Regions from separate parts of the Peribacillus sp. NPDC096622 genome, predicted to be linked through region 2. Evidence: riboswitches for the same ligand, from Rfam matches in the RefSeq annotation. Region 2 holds a riboswitch; each other region holds the start of a gene.
The links. A riboswitch is a leader RNA that binds a small molecule or an ion and turns the genes downstream of it on or off. The one in region 2 is predicted to bind cobalamin.
Positions count from the first base shown of each region.

Region 1: another riboswitch for cobalamin. It lies ahead of ACIQYG_RS07600 (ribonucleoside-diphosphate reductase subunit alpha); the one in region 2 lies ahead of ACIQYG_RS19475 ((2Fe-2S) ferredoxin domain-containing protein).
Region 3: another riboswitch for cobalamin. It lies ahead of ACIQYG_RS03955 (ABC transporter substrate-binding protein); the one in region 2 lies ahead of ACIQYG_RS19475 ((2Fe-2S) ferredoxin domain-containing protein).

Region 1 is NZ_JBIWES010000003.1:236,299-240,500, forward strand. It holds gene ACIQYG_RS07595 (manganese-dependent inorganic pyrophosphatase) at 48-977, opposite strand; cobalamin riboswitch at 1,271-1,451, shown strand; gene ACIQYG_RS07600 (ribonucleoside-diphosphate reductase subunit alpha) at 1,593-3,890, shown strand; gene ACIQYG_RS07605 (ribonucleotide-diphosphate reductase subunit beta) at 3,936-4,202, shown strand, end outside.
Region 2 is NZ_JBIWES010000012.1:17,236-21,437, forward strand. It holds gene cbiQ (cobalt ECF transporter T component CbiQ) at 1-481, opposite strand, end outside; gene ACIQYG_RS19460 (energy-coupling factor ABC transporter substrate-binding protein) at 468-779, opposite strand; gene ACIQYG_RS19465 (energy-coupling factor ABC transporter permease) at 781-1,524, opposite strand; gene ACIQYG_RS19470 (hypothetical protein) at 1,558-1,716, opposite strand; cobalamin riboswitch at 1,700-1,895, opposite strand; cobalamin riboswitch at 2,097-2,286, shown strand; gene ACIQYG_RS19475 ((2Fe-2S) ferredoxin domain-containing protein) at 2,438-2,806, shown strand; gene cobJ (precorrin-3B C(17)-methyltransferase) at 2,821-4,202, shown strand, end outside.
Region 3 is NZ_JBIWES010000002.1:116,727-120,928, reverse strand. It holds partial or broken gene ACIQYG_RS26930 (heme ABC transporter ATP-binding protein) at 1-48, opposite strand, end outside; gene ACIQYG_RS03960 (FecCD family ABC transporter permease) at 55-1,110, opposite strand; gene ACIQYG_RS03955 (ABC transporter substrate-binding protein) at 1,073-2,038, opposite strand; cobalamin riboswitch at 2,216-2,390, opposite strand; partial or broken gene ACIQYG_RS03950 (polysaccharide deacetylase family protein) at 2,478-3,165, opposite strand; gene ACIQYG_RS03945 (hypothetical protein) at 3,098-3,316, opposite strand; tRNA gene ACIQYG_RS03940 (tRNA-Arg) at 3,503-3,576, shown strand; gene ACIQYG_RS03935 (hypothetical protein) at 4,037-4,201, shown strand.

The DNA.
Region 1 (4,202 bases), on a different contig from region 2:
ACAGAAAAAGGGTGCCCATGTATTTAATGAGCACCCCTTTTCCTGTATTATTTGCTGAATACGTCCGTTAAGACCGGCACGATTTGTTTTTTACGCGATACAACGCCTTCCAAGACGGCGATGTTGTTGTTCAATGAAACGTCGTATGCTTTTTCCACTGCATAAGCCGCTTTACCAAGAGCCAAGGCAACGGAATCATTAGTCAAGATATCCGTTACGACGAATAGGAACAAGTCCAATTCCTTCACAGCGATGACCGCTTCAATCGCGGATTCCAATTCCTCTTGCTTAGCAAGGACTTCGTTCGGATCAACAGCATTGACCTGTGCTATCTCCACTTTAGCCATTCCCATGGAGAATTCCTTTGCATCAAGAGTGATAAGCTGGGCAATCGTTTTATCGCTCAAGTCAGCTCCCGCTTTCAACATTTCCAAGCCATATGTTTCGGCGTCAACTCCCGCAATGGCAGCCAATTCCATTGCTGCTGCAACGTCTTGCTCCGTGCAAGTCGGTGATTTGAACAATAAAGAATCGGAAATGATGGCAGACAGCATAAGACCTGCGATTGCTTTAGGAACTTCAATGCCGTTTTCTTTATAAATTTTATTTAAAATGGTTGCCGTACAGCCAACTGGTTCCGCACGGTAATATAAAGGATCGCTTGTTTCAAAGTTAGCGATACGGTGATGGTCGATAACTTCCAGCACACGGACTTGGTCAATATCTTCAGCACTTTGCTGGCGTTCGTTATGATCGACCAGGATTACGCCGTCAGCTTCCCCTGCAACTTTTTCCACAAGACGGGGAGCGTCGAATTTGAATTGGTCCAATGCATATTGAGTTTCACCATTCACTTCACCCAGACGAACTGGTTCAGCGTTGATACCTAACTGCTTTTTCAGATCCGCATAAGCGATTGCCGAACAGATTGTGTCTGTATCCGGGTTTTTATGTCCAAAAACTAATAATTTTTCCAAGATTTTATCCCCTTTTTCATAAATATTTTTCCGCGAATCCCCTCACCGCAATAAGGGAGAGCCACCTTTACTAGACACTTTATTTTAACACAAAATCCCGTAAAATCAGCGCTTGAATTATCCTTTCCCCAATAAAATCTTTCATTCCTTGACTCTCTGCCATCACTTTGTCAATAGATAAGGGTTGGTTTTTTTCAAATATATTAGTTGAATTATCATCGTATATGGCTTACGATAATATAAGCAGAAATACTAGATATTGATTACATAAACAATACCAATAACTATATATAGAATTTATTATAATCCAAGGTGCCAGTGATGGCTGAAAAGGGAATCCGGTGCAAACCCGGAACTGTCCCCGCAACTGTAAATGTGACGAAATGAGAAAACCACTGTATAGCTCTTTATACGGGAAGGACTCAAAGTAGGATGATCATGAGTCAGGAGACCTGCCTTGAATTTTTCACGTTTCTTATTCTTCGGGGATTGAGATGATGAAACGATAGTATAACGGCCATTTTTTCATGGCTCTTTTATTCTATCGTTTGATCCGCCTCAATTCTTTGGGCGGTTTTTTTTTATTTTAGCGGAAGTTACCAAGGAGGATTATTAATGACTCAAACATATAACTCTACCATAAGTGAAAATGACACAGAAACGAAATCCATCCAGCTTGAGACGTTATCGAAGGAATTCGAAGGCCGTCTCGATATGGAAAAGTTCAAAAAGCGTTTTACAAAATGGCTTGATCGCAAAAGTGACTCAACCGAAGAACAGGCATCAAAAAAACTGATTCAGCTCGCTCTTGAAGGTGTGGATATCGATGCTCCGGATTGGACGTTCGTTGCTGCAGCAGAACTGTTGAATACAATGTATAGGGATGCACAAGCCAATCGAGGTTATGAAGGCAAGAGTTATGGCCCATTCTATGAGCTGATCACGGAACTTTCCCAGCTTTCGGAAGGTCAGCGTTATCCCATTTATAAACCAGAACTGCTATCTTCATATACGAAAGCGGAAATTGAGGAATTGGGTTCGGTGATCGACCCGGAAAAAGATAAATTATTCTCTTACATAGGCATCTACTTATTGAACGACCGCTATCTAGCCCGCCCAAAAAAGGACAAGGTCTACGAACTTCCACAAGAACGTTTCATGATCATCGCAATGGAAATCATGCGAATGGAAAAAACGGAGCATCGCCTGCAACTTATAAAAGAAGCATACTGGGCCATGTCCAACCTTTATATGACCGTTGCGACTCCTACACTCTCCAATGCAGGTAAAACACATGGGCAGTTAAGCTCTTGCTTTATCGACGCAATTGAAGATTCCATTGACGGAATTTACCTATCAAACTACGATGCGGCAAAAGTATCTAAATTCGGCGGCGGTGTCGGCCTTTACGTTGGTAAGGTCCGCTCACTTGGTTCTGATATCCGGGGTTTCTCTGGAAACAGTTCCGGTACGACGCCCTGGATTCGACTATTCAACCAGACAGCTGTAAGTGTCGATCAATTGGGTCAACGTAAAGGTGCCATCGCGATTTACTTGGATGCCTGGCATAAAGATATCATGAGCTTCCTCGATTTGAAGACACAAAACGGGGACGACAGATTAAAAGCCCATGACATTTTTACAGGTGTTTGCATTCCCGATTTATTCATGGAGGCTGTACGCGACAGAAAAGAATGGTATCTTTTCGATCCGCATACCGTTAAGCAAACCCTTGGATTTTCACTTGAAGATCTTTATGACGAGAAGAAAGGCGAAGGAAGCTTCAGGAATCATTATGCACTTGCAGTCGAGGCCGCAGAAAATGGCACACTTCCAAACTATAGCTTTGAAAAAATCAATGCGATGGACATCATGAAAAGCATCATGATTTCTCAATTAGAAGAAGGCGTACCGTATATGTTCTACCGCGATGAGGTGAATAGGAAGAATCCGAATAAACATAAAGGTATGATTTATTGTTCTAACCTTTGCACGGAGATTGCCCAAAACCTAAGCCCTTCGACGATCACGGATGAATATGAAACAGAAGATGGAGATGTTGTTGTCGTTCGTAAAAGCGGCGATTTCGTTGTCTGCAATCTTTCATCCATTAACTTGCCCCGAGCGGTGGGCAGCGATGTTTTGGAAAGATTGATTCCCATTCAGATCCGTATGCTGGACAATGTCATTGATGTGAATAATCTTCCTGTCAAACAAGCATCCATCTCGAACAAGCGTTACCGGGCAATTGGTTTAGGAACGTTTGGATGGCATCATTTACTTGCCACAGAGAATATTTATTGGGAATCCGATGAGGCTGTTCACTATGCAGATGCTTTATACGAAAAGATCGCTTACTTAACAATCAAGGCATCCAACGAATTGGCCAAGGAAAAAGGATCTTACCCATATTTTGAAGGTTCAGATTGGCATACAGGGGACTATTTCGAACTGCGTGACTATACAGATCAAAAATGGCTGGATTTAAAAGCAGACGTGCAGGAGCACGGGACCCGTAATGGATATTTAATGGCGATTGCCCCCAATTCATCGACAGCCAAAATCGGTAATTCAACGGATGGAATCGATCCTTTGTATGAAATTGAATTTTACGAAGAAAAGAAAAACTTCAAATTCAAGGTGACCGCACCAGGCTTGACGCCAAATACGTATGAATATTATAAAAAGACGCGATTCAATTTGGACCAACTGGAAAGCATCAGGCAAAATGCGGCCCGCCAACGCCATATTGACCAAGCAATCAGCTTTAATCTGTATGTACACAATACAATCAAAGCGAAGGTTCTCTTGGATATCCATTTAACGGCATGGGAAAGCGGGTTGAAATCGACGTATTATGTTCGTTCGACTTCTTCCGAATATGACAATGCCTGCGAAAGCTGTTCAAGTTAACGACAAGCATGACCCAGTAATCTATTCTTAAAGGAGTTTTCACGAATGACCAATCATATCAAAAAAATTCGGATGCTCGAACCGACGCATCCAACCAAGGCAACCGGTGTTTTCAAAGGAGAAGCTTCAGGCTTCCTCCTTTGGAACGATATTCAGTATGAAAAATTCTATGATACCTATACACAGCTCATCAATAACTTTTGGAAGCCTTCGAGCGTGAACATGATTCAGGATAAAAAGCAGTGGGGCGAATTGGATGAAGATATCCAGGATGCTTTTCTCGATATCCTTACGATGATTGCTGGAATGGAC
Region 2 (4,202 bases):
ATTCTATTAAATCGACCAATAAGGAAGGCACTTTAAGTTTTCGCAGCACGGATAGGATGACTGTAATGGGTGTAGTTAAGGTAAGGAAATATAAACAGCTGATACTGCCGAATACGACAGTGATCAAATTGGCCACCGTACTGACGCTGTCATCGCTGATGAATATTTGCCAGTTCCCGAACTTCCAGGACCACCATAAATCCGAAATCGAAGTAAATTTACTTGTAAAAGAAAAAAGGATGGTAATTGTTCCTGATAGTATAAAAAATCCCGGTAATAGAAGTAATTTAAAATAATAAGAAAGCGGGATTTTTGCCGCAAAAATGATTAAAGCGCTCATCACCGTAAAAGTGATGAGCGAAACGGCCATATCCCTTACCGTTAATGAAAATAGCAAAAGGGAGAGTGCAAAAACCATCTTTTCCAACGGATGTACATCCTTTAGCCCATTGAAATAGGCATATTTATCAATGAGTAACATGCTTCGATTTTTCGGGGATTTCTTGTTTGGTTTGCTTATTCCTTTGTCTCGTTACACCTATGAAATACCCAATGAAACCAGCACCGATTGCAGCTTGCAGCGCAAATAATAAGCTCTCGGTTTCTGAACCCGGCGGCTCCCAAATACTGTTGAACCATGGCTTGTATTCCGGCTGGATTTTAGTGATGGCCTCTTCAGCTTCGCCGTCTGCACCGCCAAATTCCGTTCCTTGTTGGGTGATTAACGGTATGGTGGCAAGAATGACGACCAGGAAAAGCAGCAGTAAACTTTTTTTCATGTTAACGGGCCTCCTTAGATAAAACTCGCAGCAATTTCAATTCGCCTAGATTGTATTTTTTCAAGAAATTCATCACGACGACTGTCAATAACCCCTCACTGATTGCCAAGGGAATTTGGGTCAGGGCAAAAATCCCTGCAAATTTACTGAAAGAGGCCATGAATCCTCCTACCTCGGAAGGAAAAGCAAGAGCAAGTTGAACGGAAGTTACCACATAGGTTCCCAAATCCCCAAAAGCAGCTGCCAAAAATACGGCAAGTGAAAAAGACCACCCCAATTTAGTTGCGCCCTTGAAGACAAAGTATGCAATGAACGGTCCGCAAACGGCCATGGAAAATGCATTGGCGCCTAATGTCGTCAATCCTCCGTGAGCCAGTAAAACAGCTTGAAATAACAGAACGATGGAGCCAACGACACTCATGGCCAATGGTCCGAATAATATGGAACCCAAACCAACTCCGGTAGGGTGCGAAGAACTTCCCGTAACGGAAGGAATCTTTAGCGCCGATAATATAAATACAAATGCGCCCGATAGGCCAAGTATCATTTTTGTTTCTGGGTTTTCCCTTACTTTGGACCTAATGGACCGGTAACCCAAGATTAAAAATGGAAGCGTCAAACCCCACCAGAATATAGCCCATTCTATGGGTAAAAAGCCCTCCATTATATGCATGGCCGATGCCCGTTTTGGAACAAAAAGCAGTAAAATGACAAAATAAATAGTTTTCCAATTGGTTCTTTTCATTCTTTCTCCTTTCAACACTTATAATTTTTCTGATCAATCTTGAGAAGAAAAGCGGCGCCCAAAATAAAAAGCACTTCTCCCAAAGGAAAGAAGTGCGTAATGAACAGGAATTTTGCAGCATGAACCAACCATGGTCCATTCTGCCTGATCCGCACGCCCATCCTCGTAGGCTGAAACAGTTTCATGCTTCATGGCAGGTCTCCTGGCTTTGGTTCATCATCCCATTACATCCTTCCCATCTCATTTGACAGTGGATTTAAGTTAAAGTAATGGAACTTCCCTTTACAGTGGCGGGACCGCTCCGGATTTTCACCGGCTTCCCTTTTAAGCTGAATTCCGAAAAATTCAACACCATGAAACTTATGTAATTATTTGAAAATTCTCGTATAGTGTACCATAAAGAAATAATTCCAGCTACACTATCTTTTTTTTTCGGGCCGAAGTTTGTTGCGAGGTAAGGATTGTAACTGGTTTTACACTATTAAACTTTTCTAAACAGTCGGAATAAACTATTGAATTTTGATAAAGTTGTTATATGATAGATTATGTTAGTTAGAAATGTGTAATAAAACCAAATATTTCATTTTAAAAGTGCCCTTGTGTGAATAAGCAAGGGATAATAGGGAAATCGGTGAAAATCCGATGCAGCCCCCGCTACTGTAAACGCTGATGAAATTGTCGATAGCCACTGGCATGATGCCGGGAAGGGACAAAGTAAAATGAAGCGTAAGCCAGGAAACCTGCTTTTAAAATTGCATGATACTTTTCGGAGGGAAAGGTAGAAGGACTATGACGATTTTGGGAGGATTTGGCATACTTGCCTTTAGCTCCTCATTCATATAGTTTTTTAAACCTTGACTCTTAATGTTAAGGTTTTTTATTTTGCCTTTTCCCTGAACTCAGGAGGAAGAAGATGACTACTTGGAACTTGACGGGTACAAATACGCATCTGCTGATTTGTAATGGGAGCAGCTGCATGAAAAAGGGCGGGGAAGAAGTAACCCAAGCGATTCGCGATGAAATTACTTCAAAAGGACTGGATCTGAAAATCCATACAACCAGGACACGCTGTAACGGAAGATGTAAGGATGCCTGCGTAGTGATTGCCTATCCCCAAGGAAACTGGTATCGAGTAGAAACGCCCGATTTCGGCCGGCAGATCGTCAATAATATCGATGATGGTGGGTTTGTTCCACAGATGATCTACCAATTCAATGACGGGGATATGACCCCTAATCCAGATTTTCCAGCTCATACGGGTATTTCAAAGAACAAAGCGTAAAAGGAGATGTCTTAATGAGTACAAACGGTAAATTATTCGTCGTGGGCTTTGGACCAGGGAATTTTGAACACATTACCAAACGTGCCGTCGAAGCCCTTCAGGAAAGTGACTACATCATTGGTTATAAAACTTATGTTGAACTCATTCAGGGACTGCTTACAGATCAAACGATCATTAGTACGGGGATGACCGAAGAGGTCTCACGTGCACAGGAAGCAGTGAAACAAGCGGAGTTGGGAAAGAAAGTGGCGGTGATTTCCAGTGGGGATGCCGGAGTTTACGGAATGGCAGGGTTGGTTTATGAAGTATTGATTGAAAAAGGCTGGAAAGAAGAAACTGGAGTGGGCATTGAAGTCATTCCTGGCATTTCTGCAATCAACTCATGTGCGTCTTTACTAGGGGCTCCAGTCATGCACGATTCGTGTACGATCAGCCTCAGTGATCATTTAACTCCTTGGGAACTGATCGCTAAAAGGGTTGAAGCAGCTGCCATGGCAGACTTTGTCATTGCGCTGTATAATCCGCGCAGCGGCAGGCGGACCCGGCAAATTGTTGAAACACAGAAAATTCTCCTTCGCTACCGCTCGCCGGATACACCTGTCGGGTTGGTGAAAAGTGCTTATCGGGATAGGCAGGATATTGTCATTACCAATTTGAAAGATATGTTGAATCACGATATTGGAATGTTGACCACCGTCATCATCGGTAATTCATCCACCTTTTTATATGATGACAAAATCATCACACCAAGAGGCTATCAGAGGAAATATACGTTGAATTCGGAAAAGCAACCATTGAAGCCGCATCAGCGTCTGCAAAAAGAAGCGGAACCGTGGGCATTAGATCAAGATGCCGATTCCGTGCAAGAAGCCTTCACCGAATCCGCTGGAGGAGTTGGATTACTTACAAAAGCACCAGAAAAGAAGCCAGCTTCCTTTGAAATGGCAATGGAAGCACTGTCAAGAGTCAAGGGTCAAACCGTTCAGCAATCCATTGAGCCAATTGTTCAGCAAAAAATGGAGTCGGTATTCGAACTTGCCGTTAGTCCAGGTGTGGCGAATAAACAATTCACTCCCAAACAAATGATGACTCTTGCGGAAGTAGTCGGGGAAAAGGGAACGATGGAATACACGCCAAATCATAAAATCGTATTAAAGATTCCGACAACGGATCCGGAAGTCATTACGGGGAAATTGCAATCAGCAAACTTTTTATTATCGCCGATTGGAGATGTACTGACATTAAAAGCCTGTGATTTCTGTGATGGTGAAAAAGCGGAATCCATTCCTTATGCGGATGAAATACACCGGGTGCTTGGCGGAATGAAAATGCCCAAGGAACTGAACATCGGTTTTAATGGGTGTGGGATGGCGTGTTACAGTGCTGTTATGGATGA
Region 3 (4,202 bases), on a different contig from region 2:
AACAGCTTTGTTGTGATATCCGCCTGTTAACCCTTTTACTTCAAGCATCCGTTTTTACCCTTCTCTCCGTCTCTTTAATAAAATCAGCGCAAATGCAGGTGCCCCGATAAGTGAGGTGATCACCCCGATCGGCAGTTCCGATGGGGCTATGATCGTTCGTGCTACAAAATCCGCCAATATTAAGAATCCGCTTCCTATCAATAATGACAACGGAAGCAAATGTTTATGGTCAGGTCCCCAAATCTTTCGGACTAAATGAGGAATGACCAATCCTACAAAACCAATCGCCCCTGAAACGGCAACGGCTGCCCCTGTCAATGTCGAACCGGCTATCAGGATCCACATTTTCCGCCGCTTGACATTCACACCTAAGTGTTTTGCCCGGTCTTCCCCGAAAGTCATCGCATTCAATTCACTTGTATTCATGATCAAGGTCAACGAACCAATGATAAAAAACGGCATAATGATTGCGATATAATTCCATCCGCGCATAGAAACGCTTCCCATCAGCCAGCCGATGATTTGTCTTAATTCATCACCCGTCAGCGCAATCATCAATGAAATGAAGGCACTTAAAAACGAGCTGAAAATGATTCCCGTTAAAATGATCGTTTCCACTTTCATCGATCGATCCATTTTTTTTGCAAAAGTCAATACGCAGAGCATCGTGAGCACTGAGCATAAGATGCTCAATGCCGGAAGAGTATATAAACCGATGAATGGCAGTGATATATTCAAGAATATTGTCAATACGGCGCCGACCGATGCTCCTGATGAAATACCTAATGTGTAAGGATCAGCGAGCGGGTTCCGGAGCAGTCCTTGAAAAGCCGCACCCGCAATCGCAAGTGATGCCCCAACCAAACCCGCAAGCAATACACGCGGCAAGCGGATGTTCATCACGATATTCGTCAGCATCACATCCGGATCGGCAGAAATCGGCAAGTGGAAAATCTCCTTGCCGATTATTTGTAAAAGTACGGGAATCGGTACTGACACCGAACCAAAGGAAATGCCTATCGTCATTGCGAATAACAAAATGAACAACGCAATCAAATAAGCCAACGTCCATTTAGTTGTCAAATTGGTTCGGATAGACTGATTTGGCAAGTTCCTCTACTCCCTCTATTAAGCGCGGACCGGAACGGGTCACCAAGTCAGAATGGACATCAAAAACTTGGCCATTTTTAACAGCATTTACGTCTTGCCATCCTTTTCGGCCCGTCACTTCACTTACTGAATCTTTCGTATAATAACCATACGTTGTAATGATGACATCAGGATTTGCAGCAATCATCGACTCTTCATCAATTTTTGCCCAACCGTCCAAATCAGCAGCAGCATTATCCGCTGAAATAATATGAAGCATCTCATTCATGAAAGTATTTTTTCCAGGTGTGTATATTTCCGGTGAAGGCGAAACTTCCACTAAAACGGTCTTCCTATCCTCTTCCTTTACGGATTTGGCTTTTTCCTGGATATCCTTGAGCTTCGTTTTCATATCCGCAACGATTTCATTTGCCTTATCATGTTCTCCCGTTGCCTGTCCAATCATTTCAATAGACTCATAGACTTGGTCAAAGCTTTGTGCATCATTGACTACGAGAACATCTATTCCAGCATCCTTAAGCTGCTGTAAACCCTCATTTGAATTATGGGCACTTGATGCATGCGCAAGAACAAGGTCAGGCTTCATCGAGACAATCAGCTCCGTGTTCATTTCCATTCCGCCAACTTTTTCAATTTCTTTCGTTTCTTCCGGGTAGTTATCATTGTCGGAAACACCAACGACCTTTTTTCCCAAACCAAGTGCAAAGACCACTTCCGTATTACTTGGTATCAACGAAACGATTTTCTTCGGCTTTTGTTCTATCGTTACTTTTTCCCCAGTTGCATCTTTAATCGTAATCGGGAAAGCTTTGTGTTGAGCATGGTTCGTTTGCTGCTTTTCTTTTCCTTCATCAGCAGCGCCACTGCAGCCGACCACCATGCCTGCAACAAGCAACATCAACAATATCAGACCAAAAATCTTCTTCATTTTCATTCCCCACAATCTTTTCATTTAATTTCTTCCACCTAATAAAGAAAACGCAATCCTGAAAGATGCCCCAAAACGAAAAGCACCTCCCGTTAACGGAAGATGCTTGCATGGCAACAATAATCAATACGGACTCTTTCTTAGGGTCTGCCACACACCTTCCCATCCGCGTAGGTTACAGGTGTACGAATTCTGGCAGGTCTCCTGGCTCATGGTCATCGTCAACGGTACCTTCCCATATCTCATACAGTGGTACACAGCCGTCAGCTCCCATATACAGTGGCGGGACCGCGCTGGCATTTCACCAACTTCCCTTTTAAGTCATTAAGACACCAAAATCGTTCATATGTATATAATTTTCACTGCCTTCATTATACACCATGTAAGAATCGATTATTATATGATTTTTCTGAACGAATACGAAATGACCCTTCCACCTTCAATGCTTTGAAGCATTTTCAATCAGTGACGCAAACCCTTCGACTGATAACCCGGGTGAAATCCGAACTCGATGCAGGGCACGCATCCCTTGGTCCCTTGAAGCCCCCCAGGTTCGGTAGTGACTGCCATCTTGTATCAGCTTCTTCTGACAGCCTGAGACTCTCTTCGTTATACAGGGCAACCGGATAGGAAAGCACTGTCGTGTCCTGGTCGGGGATATGGTTGAATAACTCCTTCGACTGAACCATTTCCGCTTCTTGCTGCTCTGCCGTCATGCGGTTCAGTTCCAAATGGTTGATGGTATGGCTTTCGATCGAAATCCCAGCCTTGCTCATCTCCAACATTTGATTTTCAGTCAGGTGATGACCTTTATCAACGGACTTCCCGATCATGAAGACATTTGCTTTCATATCATTTTCTTTTAATATCGGGAAAGCCTCCGTGTAGTTATCTGAATAGCCATCATCAAAAGTAAGCCAGACACACTTCTCACTTGGTATCCGATTCCCGGTTAAGAAGAGGAATGCTTCTTCAGGGGATAATGTATAGTAACCATTCTCCCGAAGCCAAGCCATCTGTGATCGGAATTCCTCCCTTGGAACCCGAAGGCCATTACCTTCAGAAATACTGTGATACATCAATATCGGGAGCTGGACCGGGGACTCGCCCGTTACCCAGTCTCCCGTAAGATTTGGCCCTCGGATCTTGCCCGGTCACATCCACAGCTGCTTCGGCCACTTCAATGTCATCTTCAGCAATCAGTGCAGCCGTCTTTGTGCCTAGCCCCTCTAAAATCCCTTTTGAACATCCAGGTAAAATCAAATCCCCACAATGCAACCATCCATTCTCCTGATTTTAAACTAGTGGATAATAAAGCATTCCATTTAATGAAGAAAAGGGAAACTCGGGAACTTAGCGGCCTGCTAAACATTTTGAGGATTTTTTTTTTCATAAGTATGTGCTATTAGCTTGAAAAGTTTGCCTATAAGAAATATAATAAATAAGTCGTCGACTTTTATATATGTCCCAGTAGCTCAGCAGGATAGAGCGACAGCCTCCTAAGCTGTAGGTCGTAGGTTCGATTCCTATCTGGGACGCTAAAGTTTATAAGCCCTGTTATAATGCGGTTCTTCCGTGTTGTAGCAGGGTTTTTTTCTGTTAATATAAGAACAAGTTATTTTATGGACAAAGTAACCACTGATTTATCAAGCCATGTAGCTATCAAAAAATCCGAATAATACAATGCATGTTATAGTAATAAGAAGTTTGAATTATTACGTTTTTTGATATATACCAAAAATACTGGATTTCAGGATATAATCCTGTCTTTTTTAAAAATATATGTTTTAACTTGTCCCATCCGGGTATACAAATACTGTAAGACATTCTCACCAAAGGAGATGATAGTGCATGATGAGTACAATCAGAAGCCAATGGAACAAAGAGAATGACGCAGCGGTGTTTAGTCCCGGTGATCAGCGTTAGAGTCAATTGAAGAGTTGGATGATAATCAAATATGGGAATTACTAGTCTTCTCATCCAAAGGAGGATACGATCATGAGTATTTACAGCCTATGGAATCAAGAGAATGATGAAGCAATTTTCAGTCCGGGTGATCAAAAGCCATTCAGTACGCTCATACGAGTAGATTCGGATAAACACACACACACTGACAAAACACTTGAATATGAATTACATGGCACCGTACTGAATGAAATTTAAC